One region of the Kluyvera sp. 142486 genome, then DNA from elsewhere that is predicted to be linked to it. Evidence: predicted binding sites of a transcription regulator. Region 1 holds the regulator's gene; each other region holds the start of a gene.
What was found. Region 1 encodes CRP, which controls carbon source genes, mostly activating them, when cyclic AMP is high. Its sites were predicted from a motif close to ATGTGANNNNNNTCACAT; they were not measured.
Positions count from the first base shown of each region.

Region 1 (7,706 bases):
CCACTTGCTTTCTCTACTGCACCGTTAAAGGAATTCTCATGCTCAAATCCACTCTGGCGGCCATGGCGGCTGTGTTTGCACTCTCTGCGGTTGCGCCTGCGGCGTTAGCGGCGAAAAACGATCCGCACGTGCTGCTGACCACTTCTGCTGGCAACATCGAGTTGCAGCTGGATAGCCAGAAGGCGCCGGTCTCCGTTGAAAACTTCCTGAAATACGTTAATAGCGGCTTTTATAACAACACCACGTTCCACCGCGTGATCCCGGGCTTTATGGTTCAGGGCGGCGGTTTCAACGAACAGATGCAGCAGAAGCAGCCGAATCCACCGATCAAAAACGAAGCTGACAATGGCCTGCGCAACACCCGCGGCACCATTGCAATGGCGCGTACCGCTGACAAGGACAGCGCAACCAGCCAGTTCTTTATCAACGTCGCGGATAACGCCTTCCTGGATCACGGCCAGCGTGACTTTGGCTACGCGGTATTTGGTAAGGTTGTGAAAGGGATGGACGTGGCAGACAAAATTGCCCAGGTGCCGACTCACAACGTTGGGCCGTACCAGAATGTGCCGTCCAAGCCGATTGTGATCCTCTCTGCGAAAGTCCTGCCGTAATCAGTACGGGGCGGCATCTGGCATGAGGCTGCCGCCCCGTCACTAAAGTTGGTAGAATGGCGGCAGATTGAATGACCGGAGCCGCCATGATCCTGCTGATTGATAACTACGATTCCTTTACCTGGAACCTCTACCAGTATTTCTGTGAGCTAGGTACCAGCGTTACGGTCAAACGTAATGATGACATCACCCTTGATGACATCGACGCGCTCTCCCCAGACAAAATCGTGATTTCCCCGGGCCCCTGCACGCCGGATGAAGCCGGTATCTCCCTTGATGCTATTCGCCGCTATGCGGGTAAAACACCGCTGCTGGGCGTCTGCTTGGGCCATCAGGCGATTGCTCAGGCATTCGGTGCGCGAATTGTTCGTGCCGAGAAAGTGATGCACGGCAAAACCTCGCCGATTACCCATCAGCAGCAGGGCGTGTTCCGCGGCCTGAATAATCCACTTACCGTGACACGCTACCATTCACTGCTGATCGATCCCGCAACGTTGCCCGACTGCTTTGAGGTAACGGCCCGCAGCGAAACGGGGGAAATTATGGGTATTCGCCACCGTGAATGGGATCTGGAAGGGGTGCAGTTCCACCCGGAAAGCATTCTCAGCGAGCAGGGCCACGCGCTACTGGCAAACTTCCTCACGCGATAGTAGTTGCCATGACGTGATTTTTTATGCATATTTTGTGGATAAATTCTCACAATCATTGCTTCATCGTTTGCAGAAGGGCATGACATGGAAACCAAACAACCTGCTATTAGCCGCGCGACCTTCGATCAGGTCATTTTGCCAATCTATGCACCGGCGGAATTTATTCCGGTGAAAGGTAAAGGGAGCCGCGTGTGGGATCAGCAAGGCAAAGAGTACGTTGATTTCGCGGGCGGTATCGCGGTGACTGCGTTAGGCCACTGTCATCCGGCACTGGTTGAAGCGCTGAAAACCCAGGGCGAAACGCTGTGGCACACCAGTAACGTTTTCACCAACGAGCCGGCGCTGCGTCTGGGCCAGAAGCTGGTAGACGCGACCTTCGCCGAGCGCGTGGTGTTTATGAACTCCGGGACGGAAGCGAACGAAACGGCTTTTAAGCTGGCGCGCTACTACGCCTCTACCCGTCATAGCCCGTACAAAACTAAAATCATCGCTTTCCATAATGCCTTCCACGGCCGTTCGCTGTTTACCGTCTCCGTTGGCGGGCAGCCGAAGTACTCCGACGGCTTTGGCCCGAAACCCGCCGATATCGTCCACGTACCGTTTAACGACCTGCATGCGGTGGAAGCGGTAATCGATGATCATACCTGCGCCATCGTAGTTGAGCCGATTCAGGGCGAAGGTGGCGTGCTGGCGGCGACCCCTGAGTTCTTACAGGGCCTGCGCGCGCTGTGCGATAAGCATCAGGCGCTGCTGGTATTTGATGAAGTGCAAAGCGGCATGGGGCGTACCGGCTCGCTGTTTGCCTATATGCACTATGGCGTGACGCCAGATATTCTCACCAGCGCCAAAGCGTTGGGCGGTGGCTTCCCGGTGAGCGCGATGCTGACCACCAATGAGATTGCCAGCGCGTTCCACGTCGGCTCACACGGCTCCACCTACGGCGGTAACCCGCTGGCCTGCGCGGTAGCCGGTGCGGCATTCGATATTATCAACACCCCGGAAGTGCTGAACGGCGTGAACGCCAAGCGCGAGCGCTTTGTGCAGCATCTGCAGCACATCAACGCGAAGTACGATGTCTTTAGCGACGTGCGCGGTATGGGTCTGCTGATTGGCGCGGCGCTGAACGAGAAATATAAAGGCCGGGCGCGTGATTTCCTCTACGCAGCGGCGGACGTTGGCGTGATGGTTCTGAACGCAGGGCCGGACGTGATGCGCTTTGCGCCATCGCTGGTGGTGGAAGAGGTGGATATCGACGAAGGGATGCAGCGCTTCGCTCAGGCGGTCGCTAAAATCGTTAGCTAGTCCGTCGTTTTAACCAGCCTCCATGACGGGGGCGCTGCCGCCAGGCCACCGACGAGATGGTGTGCATAGTGCTCAGATGCCCCAGAATACGCTGAAGATGCTGTTCCATGGTGCTTAACGGCCCGTGGGACAGCGCATCCGGCGACTCCATAATATTCACCTCACCGCTGCTTCCCGCTTCATCGTACTCCAGACGCTGCTGACAGCGCTGAAGGGCAACCTCACAGGACTCCAGATACTGCTGCGCAAGGTCCGGCGTCAGCATGTTGTGCTCGCGCGCCAGCGTAGTCATGGCGTTGATGTGCTCGACGATAAACTGACTATGGGTGACCCACAGCTTCATGTCTTCCAGATAGCGCGGGTTGAAGCCCGGCTCCTGCATGGCCTGATTCAGCGTGTTGAAGAGCGTGTTGTGTGCCTGGTTGACGCGCATCCGCTGGTAGGCAAGCTTTGGTGCCTGCGGGTCGGGGCTCAGGATAAGACGAATAGCTTCCTGGTCGGCCTCCAGCGCCGCCTGGGCATTTTGCCGCAGCTGGCCGCTCTGCCACTGCGGCCACAGCCAGATCATGCCGCCAAAGGCAATCAGGCAGCCGATGATGGTATCGATAAAGCGCGCGACGATAAACTGCTCGCCGTTCAGCGTCAGAATTTGCAGGGTATATACCGCGGTGATGGTAAAGCCAACGGTGGCCCAGCCGTAGTGACGACGGATAATCAGGTAGCTCCCCAGCGTGACGATCAGCATGCCCGTTAACGCCAGCCCTTCTGAGGTGTGGAAGTGCAGAACCACGGCGGCAATTACTAACCCCGCCAGCGTACCTGCCGCGCGGTGGAAAATACGTACGCGGGTCGCGCCATAGCCGTTTTGCGTGACCAGTAGCACCGTCATCAGGATCCAGTAAGGCTTTGGCAGATGCAGCGCGGCACCCATCAGGCTGGCGATGCTGAGCATCACGCTGAGCCGGGCGGCATTACGCAGCGCCGGGGATTTCAGCGACAGGTAGTTTTTAAGCGCCGGGAGCAGAGGCAGGCGGCGCTCTTTATCGGCCATCAGGTTGCGCGGGTAGAGTGGGCGCTGGGAGCGCAGCACGCGGGCGATGCGGCTAAAGTGCCAGGCGCAGAACTGGCCGACCGGGTTGTCCGGGTGCTGGTCGGCAATTTTTTCCAGCGCGCCAATCTGCTTATCCATGTTGAAGCGAGTCGGGTAGCGGTGATAAAGGATGTCATCCGCCAGCACGCGCAGACGCGCGGCGACGGTCTGCGCATTCCAGCGGATCACCGCTTCGGCGTGGCTGCGTTCAACCAGCTTTTGCACCTCTTCCGGTTGGTGCAGGCTGACGGAGATGTGCTCCTGTAAATCGAGCCCCACCTGGAAGGCGCGCAGCAGGCGCTTGTAATCGTTATGCTGATTCGCCGCAAGCATGTGCAACTGCTGGTAGCACTGGGAGATCAGATCCACCACTTTTTGCTGGCGAGTCAGCAACGGCGGTAGCGCGGTGCTCGGGTCGGTGTGCTGCGTCAGCAGGCTATATTTCGCTTCACAGTATTCGGCGAGCTGGCGATAGAGCAGGCTCAGCGATTCCCGCAGCGGCTGTTCGCGCCACATCCAGAACCACCACCAGTTAAACAGCCCGTACCACAGCGTGCCTAGCGCGTAGAGCAGCAACGGCTCCCAGATGGGCATATTACCCGCCAGGCTTAGCGTAAAGATGGAGGCAATTAGCGAGGCGGGCAGTAGCCGCCCGTGTAGCGCGCTGATTTCTGCCGTGACGCCAAGTAGCAGCGCCAGCCCGGTGAGAATCAACGGTAAGGGAATATCGTCCGCCAGCAGCAGTTGCACGGCAAGGCTACAGCCGGCAAACAGGCAGCCGCCGATAATCAGGCGCTTAAAGAAGCGTTTATGCGGCGTGTCGAGGCCAGCGATATTGCAGCAGGCGGGCACTAAGGAGAACAGCAAACCTTGCTGGAGGTGGCCGAGAAGCAGCCCGATGGCAACCGGCAGGCATAACACCAGCGTTTGCCGCAGTGCATAGTTGACTTCCGGGTGGTAAATCAGCCTGCGCCACATAGGGGGAAAACAAAAATGGCGTATTGCTTTCACAATACGCCATTTTGGGCCGGATTAGCGGGTACCGTAAACGACAATGGTTTTGCCGTGAGCGGAGATCAGGTTCTGATCTTCCAGCATTTTCAGAATACGGCCCACGGTTTCGCGGGAGCAGCCAACGATCTGACCGATTTCCTGACGGGTGATTTTGATCTGCATACCGTCTGGGTGGGTCATGGCATCAGGCTGTTTTGCCAGGTTCAGCAGGGTCTGTGCGATACGACCGGTAACGTCCAGGAAGGCCAGGTTACCGACTTTTTCGGAAGTGACCTGCAGACGACGCGCCATCTGAGAAGAGAGACGCATCAGAATGTCCGGGTTAACCTGGATCAGCTGACGGAATTTTTTATAAGAGATTTCAGCAACTTCACAAGCGGTTTTTGCTCGTACCCATGCGCTGCGTTCCTGGCCTTCTTCGAACAGGCCCAGCTCGCCGATAAAATCGCCCTGGTTAAGGTAAGAGAGGATCATCTCTTTGCCTTCTTCATCCTTGATGAGTACGGCCACGGAGCCTTTTACGATGTAATACAGCGTCTCTGCTTTTTCACCCTGGTGAATCAGCGTGCTCTTCGATGGGTACTTATGAATATGGCAATGAGACAAGAACCATTCGAGAGTAGGGTCTGTTTGCGGTTTGCCAAGCACCATGCGCGGTTATCCTCTGTTATAAGCTCTTCCCAGCGGCAAAAACATTGCAGCCACTGGTTGCAATAGTATCCTTCCCGTTACCTGGGAAGTCGGCTGTCGAATCAGGTCGCAGCCTGTAATGTGATGTCCTCTGCATACATGCAGTACGTTTATGTATTACCGTAGCATCCCGACTGTTTTAGCATAGCTTTTGCCGTGTGTCTCCTGGTGTCTCGCTTCAGCATGACGCCGATCGCCTTCCATTGCGAGAATTGTTATGTGCGCGTAATCTGAGAAGAAAATTGCAACCTGGGAGTTAAATATTATGCAAGCGCGTGTGAAATGGGTTGAGGGGTTAACCTTCCTCGGTGAGTCAGCTTCAGGCCACCAAATTTTGATGGACGGCAACTCTGGCGATAAAGCGCCAAGCCCAATGGAAGTGGTGCTGATGGCCGCCGGTGGTTGCAGCGCGATTGACGTTGTCTCCATCCTGCAAAAAGGTCGCAATAACGTGACCGACTGCGAAGTGAAGCTCACCTCCGAGCGTCGTGAAGAAGCTCCGCGTCTGTTTACGCACATCAACCTGCACTTTATTGTCACCGGTAAAGAGTTGAAGGATGCTGCGGTATCGCGTGCGGTCGATCTCTCTGCTGAGAAATACTGCTCGGTGGCGCTGATGCTCGAAAAAGCGGTGAACATCACCCACTCTTACGAAGTGATCGAAGGCTGATTACATGCCAGACGTAGCCCGGCCGAACGTAGTGACGCCGGGGCTATTCCCGGAGTCGGTGCTAGCGCACCTCGTCCGGGCTACCTGGCTTGGTCTTGATGCTAGTTTCTGCCTTCCATCAGCCGCTGCACCAGCGGCATCATGATTAATTCCATCGCCAGCCCCATCTTCCCGCCGGGAACGACCAGCGTATTCATATGCGAGATAAATGACCCCTGCAACATGGCCAGTAGCCACGGGTAGTCGATGTGGTCGAGATTACGGAAGTGAATCACCACAAAACTCTCGTCCAGTGACGGAATGCTTTTCGCCGCAAACGGGTTAGAGGTGTCGACCGTCGGCACGCGCTGGAAGTTGATATGGGTGCGGGAGAACTGCGGGGTAATGAAGTTGATATAGTCTTCCATCGACCTCACCACCGAATCCATCACCGCCTCGCGGGAGTGGCCACGCTCGCTGGTGTCGCGGATCATCTTCTGGATCCACTCCAGGTTAACAATCGGTACTACGCCAACCAGCAGGTCAACATGGCGAGCCACGTCGTGCTGCGGGGTGACGACGCCGCCGTGCAACCCTTCATAAAACAGCACATCGGTCGGTTCTGGCAGCGGCTGCCACGGCGTAAATGTGCCGGGCACCTGGTTCCACGGTACGGCTTCGTCGTAGGTATGCAGGTATTTACGCGATTTCCCTTGCCCGTTCAGGCCGTAGTCGCGAAAGGTCTGTTCCAGCAGGCCAAAGTCGTTGGCATCCGGGCCGAAGTAGCTGATATGGCGGCCAAGGTCACGGGCCTTGCGAATCGCCATATCCATTTCAGGGCGGGTATAGCGGTGAAAGCTGTCGCCTTCGACTTCTGCCGCGCGCAGGTTGAGTTGAGCAAAGATTTTACGAAACGCGAGGCTGGTGGTGGTGGTTCCCGCTCCGCTGGAGCCGGTAACGGCAATGACCGGATGTTTGGCTGACATGCGAATAACTCCCTGAACAGACGACAACGGAAGCGGGGTAAAACGCTTCCTGTCGTTAGAGTATAGTTAACCGCGAAATTGGTTACGGGGCATGATGTTGACGGTCTCGTGAAGCTCAGACCAGACCAGCACCGCTTCGCCTGTTTGTAGCTGGTGTTTGACGTCGGCGACCTTTTGCGCAAGTGAACGTTCATATTCACCATAATCAGTGCCTTCGCGCAAGACAAAGCTTTCAATCAGATTATCCAGGGTCTCCGGGTCGATATCCTGCCAGGGAATCATCATGCTTTCGCTCCTAGCCACGGCATCAGCCAGGCGGGGATGCGCTTTTCCAGCCACATTTCCGGGTGGCGCAGGGTGCCGCCAATAAACCCGACGTGGCCGCCGTATTCGGTGAGTTGATAAACGACGTTATCCGGCAGCTCTTCCTGGGCAGGAATAGAGTGATGGTCCATAAACGGATCGTCTTTGGAATGGATGATCAGCGTCGGCTTGGTAATTTTGCTTAAGATAGGCATTGCGCTGCATTGACGGTAGTAATCAATAGCGTCAGCGAAGCCGTGGATCTTCGAGGTGATCGAATCGTCGAATTCACGGATGCGACGCATACTTTTCAACTGACGCAGATCCACCGGCAGCGAGCCAGGGTAGGCTTTGAGCTTACGCGCGGCGTTACCTTTCAACAGGTTCAGCAGATAGCGCTGATAGACCCGT
Region 1 is NZ_JBKHUI010000003.1:48,859-56,564, reverse strand. It holds gene ppiA (peptidylprolyl isomerase A) at 39-611, shown strand; gene pabA (aminodeoxychorismate synthase component 2) at 698-1,261, shown strand; gene ACLGE8_RS04435 (aspartate aminotransferase family protein) at 1,346-2,563, shown strand; gene ACLGE8_RS04430 (YccS/YhfK family putative transporter) at 2,556-4,631, opposite strand; gene crp (cAMP-activated global transcriptional regulator CRP) at 4,686-5,318, opposite strand; gene ACLGE8_RS04420 (OsmC family protein) at 5,623-6,027, shown strand; gene ACLGE8_RS04415 (phosphoribulokinase) at 6,129-6,992, opposite strand; gene ACLGE8_RS04410 (YheU family protein) at 7,059-7,277, opposite strand; gene ACLGE8_RS04405 (hydrolase) at 7,274-7,706, opposite strand, start outside.

Region 2 (7,706 bases), on a different contig from region 1:
CGCGCGCCTCCTGCCCAAAGCTCTCCTGAACCTGACGGCGAAAACCATCAAGCTGCTCGCGAAGCGGCGTCAGCAGGCCGTGCAAGCTTTGGCGGTTTTGCTCCTCCACCCGGCGATTACTCTGTTCGAAGATGCGGTTGGCCAGATTTTCGAACTGCTCGCTCAGGCGCTGCTCGCTGTTGAGCATCAGGCGGTACTTTTCATCCCCGTGCTGACGGGTGGTCTCCAGCAGCGTGGTGACTTCACGCAGGTCAACCTCTAACGAAGAGTTGATTTCCCGTAGGTTACGCAGTTCGTTATTGAGCAGCTCACACTCTTCCCGCCAGTGAGCGTTCTGGGCAATTTGCTGTTTTGCCGCGCTCAGCTCACTGTACACGTCACGTTCTTCAGCCAGCTGTTCGGCGCGCTGCTGCGCCACGCGATAGCTCGCCGCCAGCCAGCCAATCGCCATTCCCGCCAGCGCGACCAGCGCATAAATCACCACGGCAATATCCACAATGCCCCCTGCATAAACCGGTTATCAGCACAAAATAGAATTGTGCTGTATAAACGTCCAGTTTTAAAGCAGTTTCCTGCGAGGCTCTACGCAAAAAAAGAGGGACTAGCCTGCGGAGTGATATTTATTTAATTAATAGCAACATTTATATTATTCCCGAGAATTATTTAAATACCAACAAAAATATATAATAAAAAATTATAACAAATATATATATCACAGAAATATATTTATAATATCGTTGCCTGGCGGCATAAATTACCATACCCTTAATAACCATATTATCTTAGGTGACCACAACAACACCTAATAATATATGAATAAATTTATTAATTATTAACATAAATAAATAACAAACCCAGATAATATAAATAATCAACATAATAATGGAGAATATAATGGAATTCAGCACATGGATAAGAAAAAGAATTGCTGGTGAAGATGTGAGTCTTGGTCTTCCTAAGGAACAGCAAAACCTGAACGGTTTAATCCTTGAAGAGGCAATCGCTTTCCACATTGCATGGCGTGAACGTTGGACCACCGCCCTGCGAGAGCACCGGGAAGATGAGTTTGATGCAGCGCAGGTCTCTAACGATACGTTGTGCCAGGTGGGTGAATGGATATATAACGAAGGAAAATCATTAGCTAAATATCCCGAATATGAGCGCTTTCGTGAACTCCATGCAAAATTTCATCAATGTGCCGGTACTATTGTGGTGTCACATCAGAAAGGTCATTTTATGGAGGCATTAGCGACCATTAAAAATGAACTTATGCCGCTGTCAGAAGAAGTAGGATTATCTCTGGGTGAGTTATTAGAAGCTTCAAAACGTTAAATATGTGAATGGTATAAAGGCCTCATAATAAGGCCTTTATACTTGAGTATTTATTTACAGCAGACGGCGTGCCGCTTCCACTACGATTTTCACCGCGTGGCTTTCAGTCTGCTTCATCGTCTCAGCGTTCGGGATTTCCTGCTGGGTACGGTTAACGATAACGCCTGCCACCATCCCCGCACGCAGACCCTGGCTTGAGCACATGGTCAGCAGCGTCGCAGATTCCATCTCGTAGTTCATCACGCCCATTGACTGCCACTCTTCCATAGAGCCTTTGTAGTTTCTCACTACGCGGCCAGAGAAGGTGTCATAGCGTTCCTGACCTGGATAGAAGGTGTCGGAAGAGGCAGTTACGCCGATGTGCGTGGTCGCGCCTACCGCTTTCGCCGCTTCAACCAGCGCAGTCGTACATGCGAAGTCAGCCACTGCCGGGTATTCCATCGGCGCAAAGTGCAGGCTCGCCCCATCCAGACGGACGGAAGCGGTGGTCACCAGAACGTCACCGACGTTGATATGCGGCTGAATGGCGCCGGTGGTACCGACGCGCAGGAAGGTGCGGATACCCAGCTGGGCCAGTTCTTCCACGGCGATAGAGGTGGATGGGCCACCAATACCGGTAGAGCAAACGATCACCGACTTGCCATCAAGTTCGGCACGCCAGGAGGTAAATTCACGGTGAGATGCCAGTTTTACCGGCTTTTCCATCAGCGCGGCGATCTTTTCCACACGTTCCGGGTCACCTGGGACGATAGCGAGTGTAGCCCCTTGAAGGTCGCTTTTGGTGAGGCCGAGATGAAAAACATCAGACTTGGACATAAAGAACTCCTCTGTGGTTCAGTTTTGTCAGAAGAAGCAAAAATGTACTTTATAGAAGACCACAACATCTTTTCGTGACCACCATCACTAAGAATTAAAAATATTACATTAAATTCCACGCAATTAGTGATTCACATCACATTAACAAGTTATTGTTACTCCCTGCTGACCAAAAATACGCCGCATTCAGGCAATGTGATTTGGCTATGAGTTCATTAAAAGGGTACGGAGAATGCCATGACAACCAACAGACAACCTGGATTTGCCCCTGCGGCTTCACCTCACGCCTCAACCACCGTTCATACGCCCGAAGAGGCCATATCAGCGGGAGAAACCTCTATTCCTTCACAAGGTGATACGCTGCCAGCGTACTACGCTCGCCCTAAGCATAGCGATGCGCCGCTTCCGGTAATCATCGTAGTGCAGGAGATTTTTGGTGTCCACGAACACATCCGCGATATTTGTCGCCGTCTGGCATTAGAGGGCTATCTGGCTGTCGCACCAGAACTCTACTTCCGTCAGGGCGACCCGAACGATTATGACGATGTCCCCACGCTGTTTAGCGGCCTGGTATCAAAAGTTCCCGACGCGCAGGTGCTGGCCGACCTCGATCACGTCGCCAACTGGGCGGCACGTAACGGCGGTGATGCCAGCCGTTTATTGATGACTGGCTTTTGCTGGGGCGGCCGTATTACCTGGCTGTACGCCGCGCATAACCCGCAGCTCAAAGCCGCCGTGGCCTGGTATGGCCGTTTGGTGGGCGACAAGACGCTGAAGATGCCGAAAAACCCGGTAGATGTGGCGGTCGATCTTAGCGCCCCGGTGCTGGGGCTGTACGGCGGTCAGGATACGGGAATTCCGCTGGAGTCGGTCGACACCATGCATCATGCGCTGCGAGCGGCCAATGCGAATGCCGAAATCGTGGTTTACCCTGAAGCTGGACATGCGTTCAACGCCGATTACCGCCCGAGCTATCATGAAGAGTCAGCGAAAGACGGCTGGCAGCGCATGCTGGCGTGGTTTGCGCAGTACGGCGGGAAAAAAGGCTAATTCCCTTATTAAAGAAAACGGAGGCATTAGCCTCCGTTTGGTTTTTAAGCCTGACGCAGGTTCTGCGCCGCTTTTACCATGTTCGCCAGCGCCGCGCGAGTTTCCGGCCAGCCGCGGGTTTTCAGACCACAGTCCGGGTTAACCCACAGTCGCTCTGCCGGAATGCGCTGCTCTGCTTTCTTCAACAGAGCTTCAATCCACTCCACGCTCGGTACGTTCGGCGAGTGAATGTCATAGACGCCCGGCCCGATTTCGTTCGGGTAATCGAACTCTTCAAACGACTCCAGCAGTTCCATATCGGAACGGGAGGTTTCGATGGTGATCACATCCGCATCCAGCGCTGCAATAGAGTCCATGATGTCGTTGAACTCGCAGTAACACATGTGGGTGTGGATTTGGGTATCATCACGCGCCACCGCGGCGTTAATGCGGAAGGCTTCCACGCCCCACTCCAGATAAGCCGCCCAGTCGCTGCGGCGCAGCGGCAGACCTTCACGCAGTGCCGGTTCATCAATCTGGATGATGCCGATACCGGCCGCTTCCAGATCCGCCACTTCATCACGCAGCGCCAGCGCAATCTGCTTAGCGATGGTTTCGCGGGTCACATCTTCACGCGGGAAAGACCAGCAAAGAATCGTGACCGGGCCAGTCAGCATCCCTTTCACCGGTTTGTCGGTCAGGGACTGGGCGTACTTCGCCCACTCCACGGTGATCGCTTCCGGGCGGCTCACGTCGCCAATGACGACCGGCGGCTTCACGCAGCGAGAACCGTAACTCTGTACCCAACCGTTCTGGGTGAAGACAAAGCCATCGAGATGCTCGCCAAAGTACTCAACCATATCGTTACGCTCGGCTTCGCCGTGCACCAGCACATCGAGCCCCAGGCGCTCCTGTTCAATAATCGCCTGCTTGATATGTTCGGCAATACCGGTGCGGTAGTTATTCGCATCCAGGTTACCTTTTTTGAAATCCAGACGCAGGCCGCGAATCTCGGTGGTTTGCGGGAACGAGCCGATAGTCGTCGTCGGCCAGGCCGGAAGATTGAAGCGCGCGCGCTGCGCTTCAGCGCGTACCGGGTAGGCGCTAGTACGCTGGCTGTCTTTGGCGGTAATCGCCGCCAGGCGCTGTTCCACTGCCGCATTGTGCACGCGGGTTGAATGACGGCGGGCCTGAATTGGCGCACTCCACTCGACCAGAGCCGCCGTATTGCCGGTGTTCAACGCATCGCGTAGTAGCGCCAGCTCACCGCATTTTTGCAGAGCAAAGGCGAACCAGCTCTTCACTTCCGTATCCAGGCGGGTTTCGACGCTCAGGTCGATAGGGCTGTGCAGCAGCGAGCAGGAAGAGGCGACCCAGAGGTCACGCTGACCAACCAGCGCTTTAATTTGCGAATATTTTTCGGTGAGATCAGCGCGCCAGACGTTGCGACCATTAATCAGGCCAGCGGAGAGCAGCCAGTCCGCCGGCAGACGCTGATGCAGTACTTCAACATCATCTTTACCATGCACCAGATCAACGTGCAGCCCCTGCACCGGCAGCGCGGCGATGATGTCCAGATTCGGCGTCACGCCCTCGAAATAGGTGGTGAGCAACAGCTTCACATGCCCCTGCAGCGCATCGTAGGCCGGTTTAAACGCATTCAGCCACGCCTGCGGCAGTTCGAGAACCAGCGCAGGCTCATCAATCTGTACCCACTCAATACCGCGTTTCGCCAGCTCGGCCAGCACCTGCTGATACACCGGCAGAATGTCGTTCAGCAGGGTCAGGCGGTCAAACTGCTCACCCTTCACTTTGCCCAACCACAGATAGGTGACCGGCCCCAGCAGGACAGGCTTAACGTTGTGGCCAAGCGCCAGCGCTTCGTCGACTTCATCCAGCAATTGGGTCCAGGTCAGCTTGAACTGCTGGCCTTTGGTGAACTCGGGCACCATGTAGTGATAGTTGGTGTTAAACCATTTGGTCATTTCTGCCGCCGCCGCAGGTTCACCGGTCGGTGCGCGGCCACGGCCAATACGGAATAGAGTGTCGATATCGACGGAACCATCTTTATTCTGATGGCGAGCCGGTACGTTGCCCAGCAGCAGGCTGGTGGTCAGCACGTGATCGTACCAGGCGAAGTCGCCCACCGGCAGCAGGTCGATACCTGCCTGCTTTTGCTGATCCCAATGACGGGCGCGCAGTTCACGGCCAACGGCCAGCAACTCTTCACGGGAAGCGTTACCCGCCCAATAGCTCTCTTGCGCTTTTTTCAGCTCGCGACGCAGGCCAACGCGAGGGAAACCGAGGGTGTGGTTTTGGATAGTCATCATATGCCTCTCATGGATTTTTTAGTATTTAGCCGTCCAGATGTTTACACATCCATAATCGACAGGTACTGTATATTCCTCAAGCGCAAATTACTCATGCCGAAGTGAAGGACTTTCATGATCGAAATTAAACATCTGAAAACGCTCCAGGCGTTGCGGAACAGTGGTTCTCTGGCGGCGGCCGCGGCGACGCTGCACCAGACCCAATCCGCCCTGTCTCACCAGTTCAGCGATCTGGAACAGCGCCTTGGCTTCCGGCTATTCGTACGTAAAAGCCAGCCGCTGCGCTTTACCCCGCAGGGGGAGATTTTGCTGCAGCTGGCAAACCAGGTGCTGCCGCAAATCACTCAGGCACTGCAGGCCTGTCATGAACCACAGCAGGCCACCCTGCGTATCGCCATCGAATGCCATAGCTGTATTCAGTGGCTGACGCCCGCGCTGGAGAATTTCCGCAAGCAATGGCCGCAGGTTGAGATGGACTTTAAGTCCGGCGTCACCTTCGACCCACAGCCTGCGCTGCAGCAGAGCGAGCTGGATCTGGTACTCACCTCGGACATCCTGCCGCGCAGCGGCCTGCACTATTCACCGATGTTTGATTTTGAAGTGCGCCTGGTACTGTCACCGGATCACCCGCTGGCGGCCAAAGCGCGCATCACGCCAGAAGATTTGGCGGCAGAAACGCTGTTGATTTACCCGGTACAGCGCCAGCGCCTTGATGTCTGGCGCCATTTCCTGCTGCCTGCTGGCGTGAGCCCACAGTTGAAAAGCGTCGATAACACGCTGCTGCTGGTGCAGATGGTTGCCGCGCGGATGGGCATTGCCGCCCTGCCGCACTGGGTAGTGGAGAGTTTTGAGCGCCAGGGTCTGATTGTGACCAAAACCCTGGGCGAAGGACTGTGGAGCCGGCTGTACGCCGCCGTGCGCGATGGCGAGCAGCGTCAGCCGGTGATGGATGCGTTTATTCGCTCAGCGCGGAATCACGCTTGCGATCATCTGCCGTTCGTGAAGAACGCGGAGCGACCCAATGGCGATGCACCCACAGTGAGGCCAGTATCACCGCAGCCCCTGTAAGGAAGCTCGGCCAGTGGGGCTGTTGATGCCAGATTGCCAGGTTCACCAGCAGCCCGGCGGGCACATGCATATTGTTCATAATCCCTAAGGTGCCCGCATCCACCTGCGTGGCGCCGTAGTTCCACATAAAGTAACCAATCCCTGAAGCCACGACGCCAAGAAATACCAGAATCCCCCACTGCGGCAGAGTCTGCGGCATTTTCTGCGCATTGCCGAGCAGCATCCAGGCCACCGTCGCCACCAGAAACGCGCCAAGGTAGAACCAGGCAAAGGCGTTATGCTGCGGCATTGGTCGGGTCTCCATCAGGCGTTTATAGCCCACCATACCGATGGCAAAGACGATGTTGGAGAGCTGCACCAGGATAAGCCCAGTCCAGAAATGGTTGGTGATATGGTCATAGCGAATAATCCCCGCGCCAATCACCGCCAGCAGCGCGCTAAACGCATAGCTCCAACGCAGGCGGCGCCCGCTCATCAGGTCGTAAATCAGCGTGATGTAGAGCGGCGTGAGGACGGTAAACAGCAGCAGCTCGGAGACGGTCAGGTAAAGATAGGCATGGAAGCTCAGCATATACATGATGCCAAGCTGCATTGCGCCCACCAGCATGTACAGGCCAACGGTTTTCAGACTGTGCCCGCGGGTGCGAAGAAACGGCAGGAAGACCAGCGCCGCCAGGCCCACGCGCACCAGCACCGCAAAGTAACTGTCGACGTGTCCGGCAAGGTACTCGCCGTAAAAGCTAAAGGAGAAAGCCCACAGGATGGTGGTAATAATCAGCAGCGCCACAATGAATGTCTCATAAGAAGATGAGCATTCATTGTAGCGGAGTTGATGGTTGACAACTGACCACTAAATAGCCAGTTATTGATAATTAACGCAGGTACATGTCGCGTAGGAAGTGCGGTACCGCGTCATCGGCGTTCGAGCCGATCACTTCAAGCTCCGGATGCAGATCTTTCAGACGCTGGTGCGCACCTGCCATGATGCAGCCTTTACCTGCCATCGACAGCATTTCAGCGTCATTCATCCCATCACCAAACGCGATGCAATCTTTAAGGGTATAGCCCATCGCTTTCGCCACCGCTTCCAGCGCATGACCTTTCGACACGCCGCCCGCCATCACTTCCAGG
Region 2 is NZ_JBKHUI010000019.1:17,366-25,071, forward strand. It holds gene rmuC (DNA recombination protein RmuC) at 1-496, opposite strand, end outside; gene ACLGE8_RS18750 (CZB domain-containing protein) at 895-1,332, shown strand; gene udp (uridine phosphorylase) at 1,387-2,148, opposite strand; gene ACLGE8_RS18760 (dienelactone hydrolase family protein) at 2,386-3,198, shown strand; gene metE (5-methyltetrahydropteroyltriglutamate--homocysteine S-methyltransferase) at 3,243-5,504, opposite strand; gene metR (HTH-type transcriptional regulator MetR) at 5,622-6,575, shown strand; gene ACLGE8_RS18775 (carboxylate/amino acid/amine transporter) at 6,463-7,362, opposite strand; gene yigL (sugar/pyridoxal phosphate phosphatase YigL) at 7,448-7,706, opposite strand, start outside.
Region 2: the regulator CRP is predicted to act here: its motif matches at 2,273-2,290, upstream of udp (uridine phosphorylase).

Region 3 (7,706 bases), on a different contig from region 1:
GCAGCGGATAGTGCACCAGGTGACAGTGCGGGCCAGCCCACAACACCGGCGCGTTGATGCGCAGGTCTTCCGGCATATCGTCGCGTTCCACCACCGCGCGATAGACCACGTGGCCGGTCACGCGCGGCGTATCGCCGAGCAGGCTCTGGCGCACCACCGATTTCACGCCGTCGCAGCCAATCAGAATATCTGCCGTCCAACTGTTGCCTTTATCGTCAAACACGGTGACATCGTCGGCGGTCTGACGAATATCCACCACGTGGGTAGAGGTACGGTACTTTACGCCCGGGTGCTGCAACGCCGCTTCCCAGACGGTGGCATGAATATCGACGCGGTGGATAACCGCATACGGGCCGCCGAAGTGGTCACGGAACGCTTGCCCCGTTTCGATGTGAATCACCTCTTCGCCGTTGACCGCATCCATCATGGTGATGTGGTCGGTAAAGACCGCACGCTGACGGGCGACCTCGCCCACGCCGAGGCTGTCGAGCGCGGAAAACGCGTTCGGCCCGAGCTGGATCCCGGCGCCAATCTCGCCAATTTCGTGCGCCTGTTCCAGCAGCATCACCTGGATGCCCTGACGCGCCAGCGACAGCGCGGTGGCCGCGCCACCAATACCGCCGCCGACAATAATTGCACGCGTTACTTTAGCCATGATTCTTCTCCTGTTCTGACTACGCCGGAATCTTGTCCTGCTGGTTTTCAGGGGCCGCGGCGATAAACGCCGGCAGCGCCATGCAGGCGTCAACCACCGCTTTGCAGCGCGGGAAACCGCTCAGATCGCAGCCCATCCGCTCGGCGTTGGCCCACTGCGGCACCAGGCAGCAGTCAGCAAGCGTCGGCGTCTCACCGAAGCAAAACGCCCCTGATTGGCCGCGGCGCAGCAGTTGTTCTACCGCGCTCAGCCCCTGCTGGATCCAGTGTGCATACCAGCGTTTTTTCGCTTCTTCACTCACCTTCAGCTCATCGCTGAGGTAGCGCAATACGCGCATGTTGTTGATGGGGTGGATGTCGCAACAGATGGCGTACACCACCTCCAGCACGCGCATGCGCTGGGGATCATTCGCCGGTAGCAGCGGCGTCTGCGGGAAATGTCTGTCCAGCCAGTCAATAATCGCCAGCGACTGTCCCAGCGATTCACCCTCGTCGGTGATAAGCGCAGGGACCAGCCCCACCGGGTTCAGGCGTCGGTACTCCAGCGCGTTCTGCTGGCCGATGCGGATGTTGACCCCGACGGTCTGGTGGTCAATGCCCTTCAGCGCCATCGCAATACGTACGCGGTAAGAGGCCGAACTATTAAAAAAACTGTACAGCTTCATCATTCACCTCAAACAATGTTGACCGCGATGGGCGTTAACCCTTCCACATTACCGGTGATAGTTTCGCCCTTCACCACCGCGCCAACGCCTTCTGGCGTGCCGGTGAAGATGAGGTCGCCCGGCTGCAGTTCGAAGAAGCCAGACAGGTAGCTGATGGTCTCTTTCACATCCCAGATCAGGTGCTGAATATCGCTGCGCTGGCGGTCTTTGCCGTCAACCTGCAGCCAGATTGGCGCGTTATCAAGGGACGGTTCGTCGGCCTTTTTGTGCAGCGGCGCAATCGGCGCGGAAAGGTCAAAGGCTTTGCCGATTTCCCACGGGCGGCCCATCTGGCGCATCTCCATCTGGCGGTCGCGGCGAGTCATGTCCAGCCCGGTGGCGTAGCCCCAGATATACTCTTCGGCTTTCTCCAGCGGGATATCGCTGCCTTTTTTACCAATGGCGACCACCAGCTCAATTTCATAGTGATAGTTGTCAGTCTGGGCCGGGTAAGCGAGGTTCAGGGTTTCGCCTGCGGCAACGGGAACCACGGCATCCGCCGGTTTGCAGAAGAAGAATGGCGGCTCGCGATCCGGGTCAAAACCCATCTCACGGGCGTGGGCGGCATAGTTACGGCCCACGCAGTACACGCGGCGTACCGGGAATTTCTCATCGCTGCCAACAACCGGTACGGCAACCGGTGCCTGGGGTTCGAATACGTATTTGCTCATCTTTCTTCTCCTGATTAATAGCGCGCTTCGCGGAACAGGCCCAGGGTTTCCTGGACGGGTCTATCCGAGAAACTGAATAGCACGGTCTCTTCTGGCGTGTTAAAGGACACGCTGTGCCAGGTCGGCACGACAAAAATATCTTTCGCTTTAAAGCTGAAGGTCTGCTCGCCGATGGTCACCTCACCGCTGCCTTCCACCACGTGGTAGATGGTGCTGTCGGTGGTGCTCGCCTGACGCGTCTGGAAGCCTTTCGGCAACAGCTGCAGGAACGCCCCCATTGACGGCATTGGGTAACCGCCGGTCACCGGGTTGACGTAGCGCATCTTGTAGCCATCCCACTCGTCGGCATCGCCCATGCGCATCAGGTCATGCAGCGCTTCACGGCTGCGGTCATAGCGGTAGTTGAAAATCGGCGATGAGTTACCCACCTGATGGCGCAGTGGCAGCATGTTGGCGGCGTAGCGCGGCAGGTAGTCGCCCTCTTTACGGGTGACCGGCTGCTGCTCTTGCGGGTAATCTTCGGCGAAGCCGCAGCCGAGGTAGTTCACCAGCGGCAGGTCGAGGCCATCAAGCCAGATAACCGGTTCGTCGCCCGGGTTACCGTGGTCGTGCCAGCGCCACTGCGGGGTGAGGATAAAGTCACCGGGGCTCATCTGGGTACGTTCGCCGTCAACGGCGGTAAACGCACCGTGGCCTTCCACCACAAAGCGCAGCGCCGACTGGTTATGGCGATGGCTTGGTGCCACCTCGCCCGGCATGATCAGCTGCAGGCCCGCGTACAGCGACGAAGTAATCGATGAGTGGCCGCGCAGGCCGGGGTTTTCCAGCACCAGCACGCGGCGTACCGCCTCTTTCGCGCCAATCAGCGTGCCGCTTTCCAGCAGCAGCGGGCGAATTTCCTGGTAGTTCCAGTAGGCCGGGGCGCAGTTGGCGTTCGGCGTTTTTGGCACCAGGTGATGCAACGATTCCCACAACGGCGTCAGGTTTTGCCCGGAAATATGCTGGTAGAACTGTTGGCGATCGTGTTTTACGTCCGAGGTCATTATTATTCTCCTTAACTTTTCACCGCGCCCATCACAGGCGGCGATTCGGGTACTCGGGAAGATTGGCGTACCACCAGCGTCAGGAGCGTTAGCACTACAGCGCTAATGGCGGCCGGTACGGCAATCACAAAGAACAGGGTGTCGAATGAGAAGTTCATCGCCATCATCACGCCGCCGGAAACGGAGCCGACAATCGCGCCACAGCGGCCGATAGCGTTTGACCAGCTCACGCCGGTGGCGCGGCTCTGGGTCGGGTAAAGCGTGGCGGTCAGGGCGTTCAGCCCAACCTGCGAGCCGCTGATGCCGATGCCGGTGCCGAAAATCGCCAGCGCCATCATCCACAGGCCGTTTTCACTCAGGCCAATCATCACAATGCACGCCGCGCCCAGCGCATAGCTCACCGCCAGCACCCAGAACGGGTTGAATTTATCCATTAACACGCCGAGCATCAGCGCGCCTAACGTACCGCCCACCTGGAATGCTGCCGTCACCCACGAAGCGTGCTGGAGATCGATACCGCGATGGTTCAATAGCGTCGGCATCCAGCTAGAGAGTAAATAGATGATCAGCAGGCTCATAAAGAACACCACCCATAGCATCAGGGTAATGGTGAGCTGACGCCCGCTGAACAGCTGGCTGATGCTGCCTTTTTTGGTCGCCGCCGGTTCATCGAGCCAGAACTCGGCGTCGTCATAGCGCTCGCCGGTCATGGCGCTAACGGTGCGGCGAATTTCCGCCTGCGGACGCTGACGACGCACCAGCCAGCGTGGGGATTCCGGCAAAACGGCCAGCAACGCGAAGAACAGCACGATAGGCAGTACGCCGCCCAGCACCAGAATGCCGTGCCAGCCAATCACCGGCACCAGTTGCGCGCTGACGATCCCGCCCAGCGCCGAGCCGAGGGTAAAGCCGCAGAACATCAAAGTAACCAGCGCGCCGCGACGGCGGGCCGGCAGGTATTCGGAGGTCATGGTGATGGTATTGGGCATCGCGCCGCCAAGGCCGAGGCCGGTTAAGAAGCGCAGGATGATCAACGCTTCCAGATTTGGCGAGAACGCCGAGAGCAGGCTGAAAAGGCCGAACAGCGCCACGCACCACTCAATAACGCGTTTGCGCCCGAGTCGGTCAGAGAGCGGGCCGCACAGCAGGGCGCCTGCGGTTAAACCCAGCAGACCTGCGCCAAACAACGGCGCCAAATCGCCTGCGGTTAACTGCCAGTGGTCACGAATGGCCGGGGCGATAAAGCCAATCGCCGCGGTATCAAAACCGTCCATCATCACCACCAGGAAACAGCAGATGATGACGCGCCACTGCATCTTGCCGATCGGAGCGACATCGATGAGTGCCTGTAGTTCACGTCGTTGCGTCATAGGGAGGGCCTCGGTATATGCAGGTTATCCACGTATCCGTTCACGCTTTCGCCAGAACGGCTTAGGGTAAGATGTTTATTTTTTTGCTTTTATGTTGCTATCTTGTGATATGTGAAATGAGTTGTACAATGGCATTTCATGCCTATCCATAACCTGGAGGTTATATCTAATGGCCGATTGGACGCAGAAGCTAAAGCTCCACCATCTGAAAATGCTGGTGGCACTTGGCGAGCAGGGAAACCTGACTCAGGTCGCAAAGATGATGCACATCACCCAGCCCGCGCTGTCGAAATGGTTAACCCAGTTTGAAGAGGAGGTGGGGATTACGCTTTTTGAGCGCCATAGCAAAGGGCTCCGCGTGTCCGAAGGCGGCAAGCTACTGCTTCAGCACGCCCAGCGGCTGATTAACGACATTGAACGCTCGCAGTTTGAGATGGAGCGTTTTAAGCAGGGCGGCCTCGTGGGCAGCCTAAAAATTGGCTGCTCGCCGGTGGCGACCGACTGCGTCTCTCAGGCCATTTTCCCGCTGCTGGCTGAAATGCCAACGCTGCACCTGAATATAGAAGAGAAGGTGATGACGCCACTGTTGCAGGATTTGCAGTCCGGCGTGGTGGACGTGGTGGTGGGCCGCATCGGCGGCCGGGCGCTGGAGTTGCCGCTGAACTATGAGGTGCTCTACACCGAGCCGGTCTGCTTCGTGGCGCGAACCGACCACCCCCTCGCCCATCGCAACCGCCTGTCGTGGGAGGATCTGTCATCGTGGCGCTGGATAGTCTGGCCTAACGGCACGCCCATTCGTCAAAGCATCGACAACGCGCTGGTAGAAAACGGCGTCATGCTGCCGGAAAACACCATTGAGTCGGCCTCGATGAACGTCAGCGTTAACCTGCTGCAAAGCAGCGATATGATCTCGATTCTGTCGCTGCGGCTGGCGGAGCGATACCAGAGCCAGGGCCAGCTCGCCATTCTGGCGCTGCCGCGCGTCGAGCAAAAAGGCAGCGTCGGCGTTTTCTGGCGCAAATCGAGCATTCCAACCCTGGCGCTAAGTCGGTTTCTCTATTATTTGTCGCATCCGGTACAAATAGAGGGATAACTCAGGACAGATGCCCGATGTTCGTCTTATCTATATCAGGTATGCTCAGATTTCATGATGTGATCGGTAGCACATTTCAGGCTTTAATTGTATGATGAATGCATTCCACCAAAGGTGAATCCCATGCTCAAATCGCTGAATTTAATCTGGCAATACCTGCGTGCATTCGTGCTGATTTACGCCTGTCTGTATGCCGGTATTTTTATTTCGTCGCTGCTGCCGATTACCATTCCCGGCAGCATTATCGGCATGCTTATTATGTTTGTGCTGCTGGCGCTGCAAATCCTGCCCGCGAAGTGGGTCAACCCCGGCTGCTACATCCTTATCCGTTATATGGCGCTGCTGTTCGTGCCGATTGGCGTCGGCGTGATGCAGTACTTCTCGCTGCTGAGCGCACAGTTTGGCCCGGTGGTCGTCTCCTGCACCATCAGTACGCTGGTGGTGCTGGTGGTGGTGAGCTGGAGCTCTCATCTGGTACACGGTGAGCGTAAAGTAGTTGGTCGTGAGGGAGCGGATAAATAATGCTGCACTATATCTGGTGGTCTTTGCCGCTGACTTTAGTTGTCTTTTTCGCCGCCCGTTGGCTTGGCGCGCGCTTTAAAATGCCGCTGCTTAATCCGCTGCTGGTGTCGATGGTGGTGATTATTCCGTTCCTGCTGCTGACCGATATTCCGTACGATCACTACTTTAAAGGCAGCGAAGTGCTGAACGACCTGCTGCAGCCTGCGGTGGTCGCCCTGGCCTACCCGCTGTATGAACAGCTGCACCAGATCCGTGCGCGCTGGAAATCCATCATCACTATCTGCTTTGTCGGTAGCGCGGTGGCGATGATCACCGGAACATCGGTGGCGCTGATGATGGGTGCATCACCACAAATCGCCGCTTCTATTATGCCGAAATCGGTGACCACGCCGATTGCGATGGCAGTGAGCGGCAGCATCGGCGGTATTCCGGCGATTAGCGCCGTGTGCGTCATTTATGTTGGTATTCTCGGTGCGGTGTTTGGTCATACCCTGCTGAACCTGATGCGGATTACCACCAAAGCCTCGCGCGGGCTATCGATGGGGACCGCCTCACACGCCCTGGGCACTGCACGCTGCGCTGAGATGGATTATCAGGAAGGGGCGTTTAGTTCGCTGGCGTTGGTTATCTGCGGCATCATTACCTCGCTGATTGCGCCGTTCCTGTTCCCGATTATTCTGTCGGTAGTGGGATAAAACGAGACAAATCACACATTTTTAATTGATGTTACACACGTTGCATTAACAATGAGATGTTGATCACTAATCGGGGCGCTTACGCCCCGTACACTACGATCCCATTACATTGTTATGAGGCACAACGCCATGCATCCACGTTTTCAATCTGCTTTTTCGCAACTGGCGGCAGATCTGCAGACCGCTATCGCTCCCCTGCTAGCCGATCCGCACTTCCCTGCTCTGCTGAGCGCCGAGCAGGTCTCTTCGCTTAAAACGGCGACGGGGCTGGACGAAGACGCGCTCGCTTTTGCGCTCCTGCCGCTGGCGGCAGCCTGCGCCCGTGCTGACCTGTCTCACTTTAACGTCGGCGCTATCGCCCGCGGCGTGAGCGGCACCTGGTACTTTGGCGGCAACATGGAATTCCTCGGCGCTACTATGCAGCAGACCGTGCACGCGGAGCAGAGCGCCATCAGCCATGCCTGGCTGCGCGGCGAAAAATCCCTGCAGGCCATTACCGTTAACTACACGCCGTGCGGCCACTGCCGTCAGTTTATGAATGAACTGAACAGCGGGCTGGCGCTGCGTATCAACCTGCCGGGCCGTCAGCCGCATACGCTGCAGGACTACCTGCCGGACGCGTTCGGGCCAAAAGATCTCGATATCAAAACCCTGCTGATGGACGAGCAGGATCACGGTTATCCGCTCGAGGGCGATGCGCTGGCACAGGCCGCGATTCAGGCCGCTAACCATAGCCACACCCCGTACAGTAAAGCGCCTTCCGGCGTGGCGCTGGAACTGCGTGACGGTACTATTTTCAGCGGCAGCTATGCGGAAAACGCAGCGTTCAACCCAACGCTGCCACCGCTGCAGGGTGCCCTGAACCTGCTGAGCCTGAACGGTTACGACTACCCGGATATTCAGCGCGCTATTCTGGCCGAACGCGCCGATGCGCCGCTGATTCAGTGGGATGCC
Region 3 is NZ_JBKHUI010000005.1:124,747-132,452, forward strand. It holds gene ACLGE8_RS07860 (3-hydroxybenzoate 6-monooxygenase) at 1-655, opposite strand, end outside; gene maiA (maleylacetoacetate isomerase) at 675-1,319, opposite strand; gene ACLGE8_RS07870 (fumarylacetoacetate hydrolase family protein) at 1,328-2,029, opposite strand; gene gtdA (gentisate 1,2-dioxygenase) at 2,044-3,072, opposite strand; gene ACLGE8_RS07880 (MFS transporter) at 3,084-4,442, opposite strand; gene ACLGE8_RS07885 (LysR substrate-binding domain-containing protein) at 4,612-5,535, shown strand; gene ACLGE8_RS07890 (CidA/LrgA family protein) at 5,659-6,057, shown strand; gene ACLGE8_RS07895 (CidB/LrgB family autolysis modulator) at 6,057-6,752, shown strand; gene cdd (cytidine deaminase) at 6,882-7,706, shown strand, end outside.
Region 3: the regulator CRP is predicted to act here: its motif matches at 5,593-5,610, upstream of ACLGE8_RS07890 (CidA/LrgA family protein).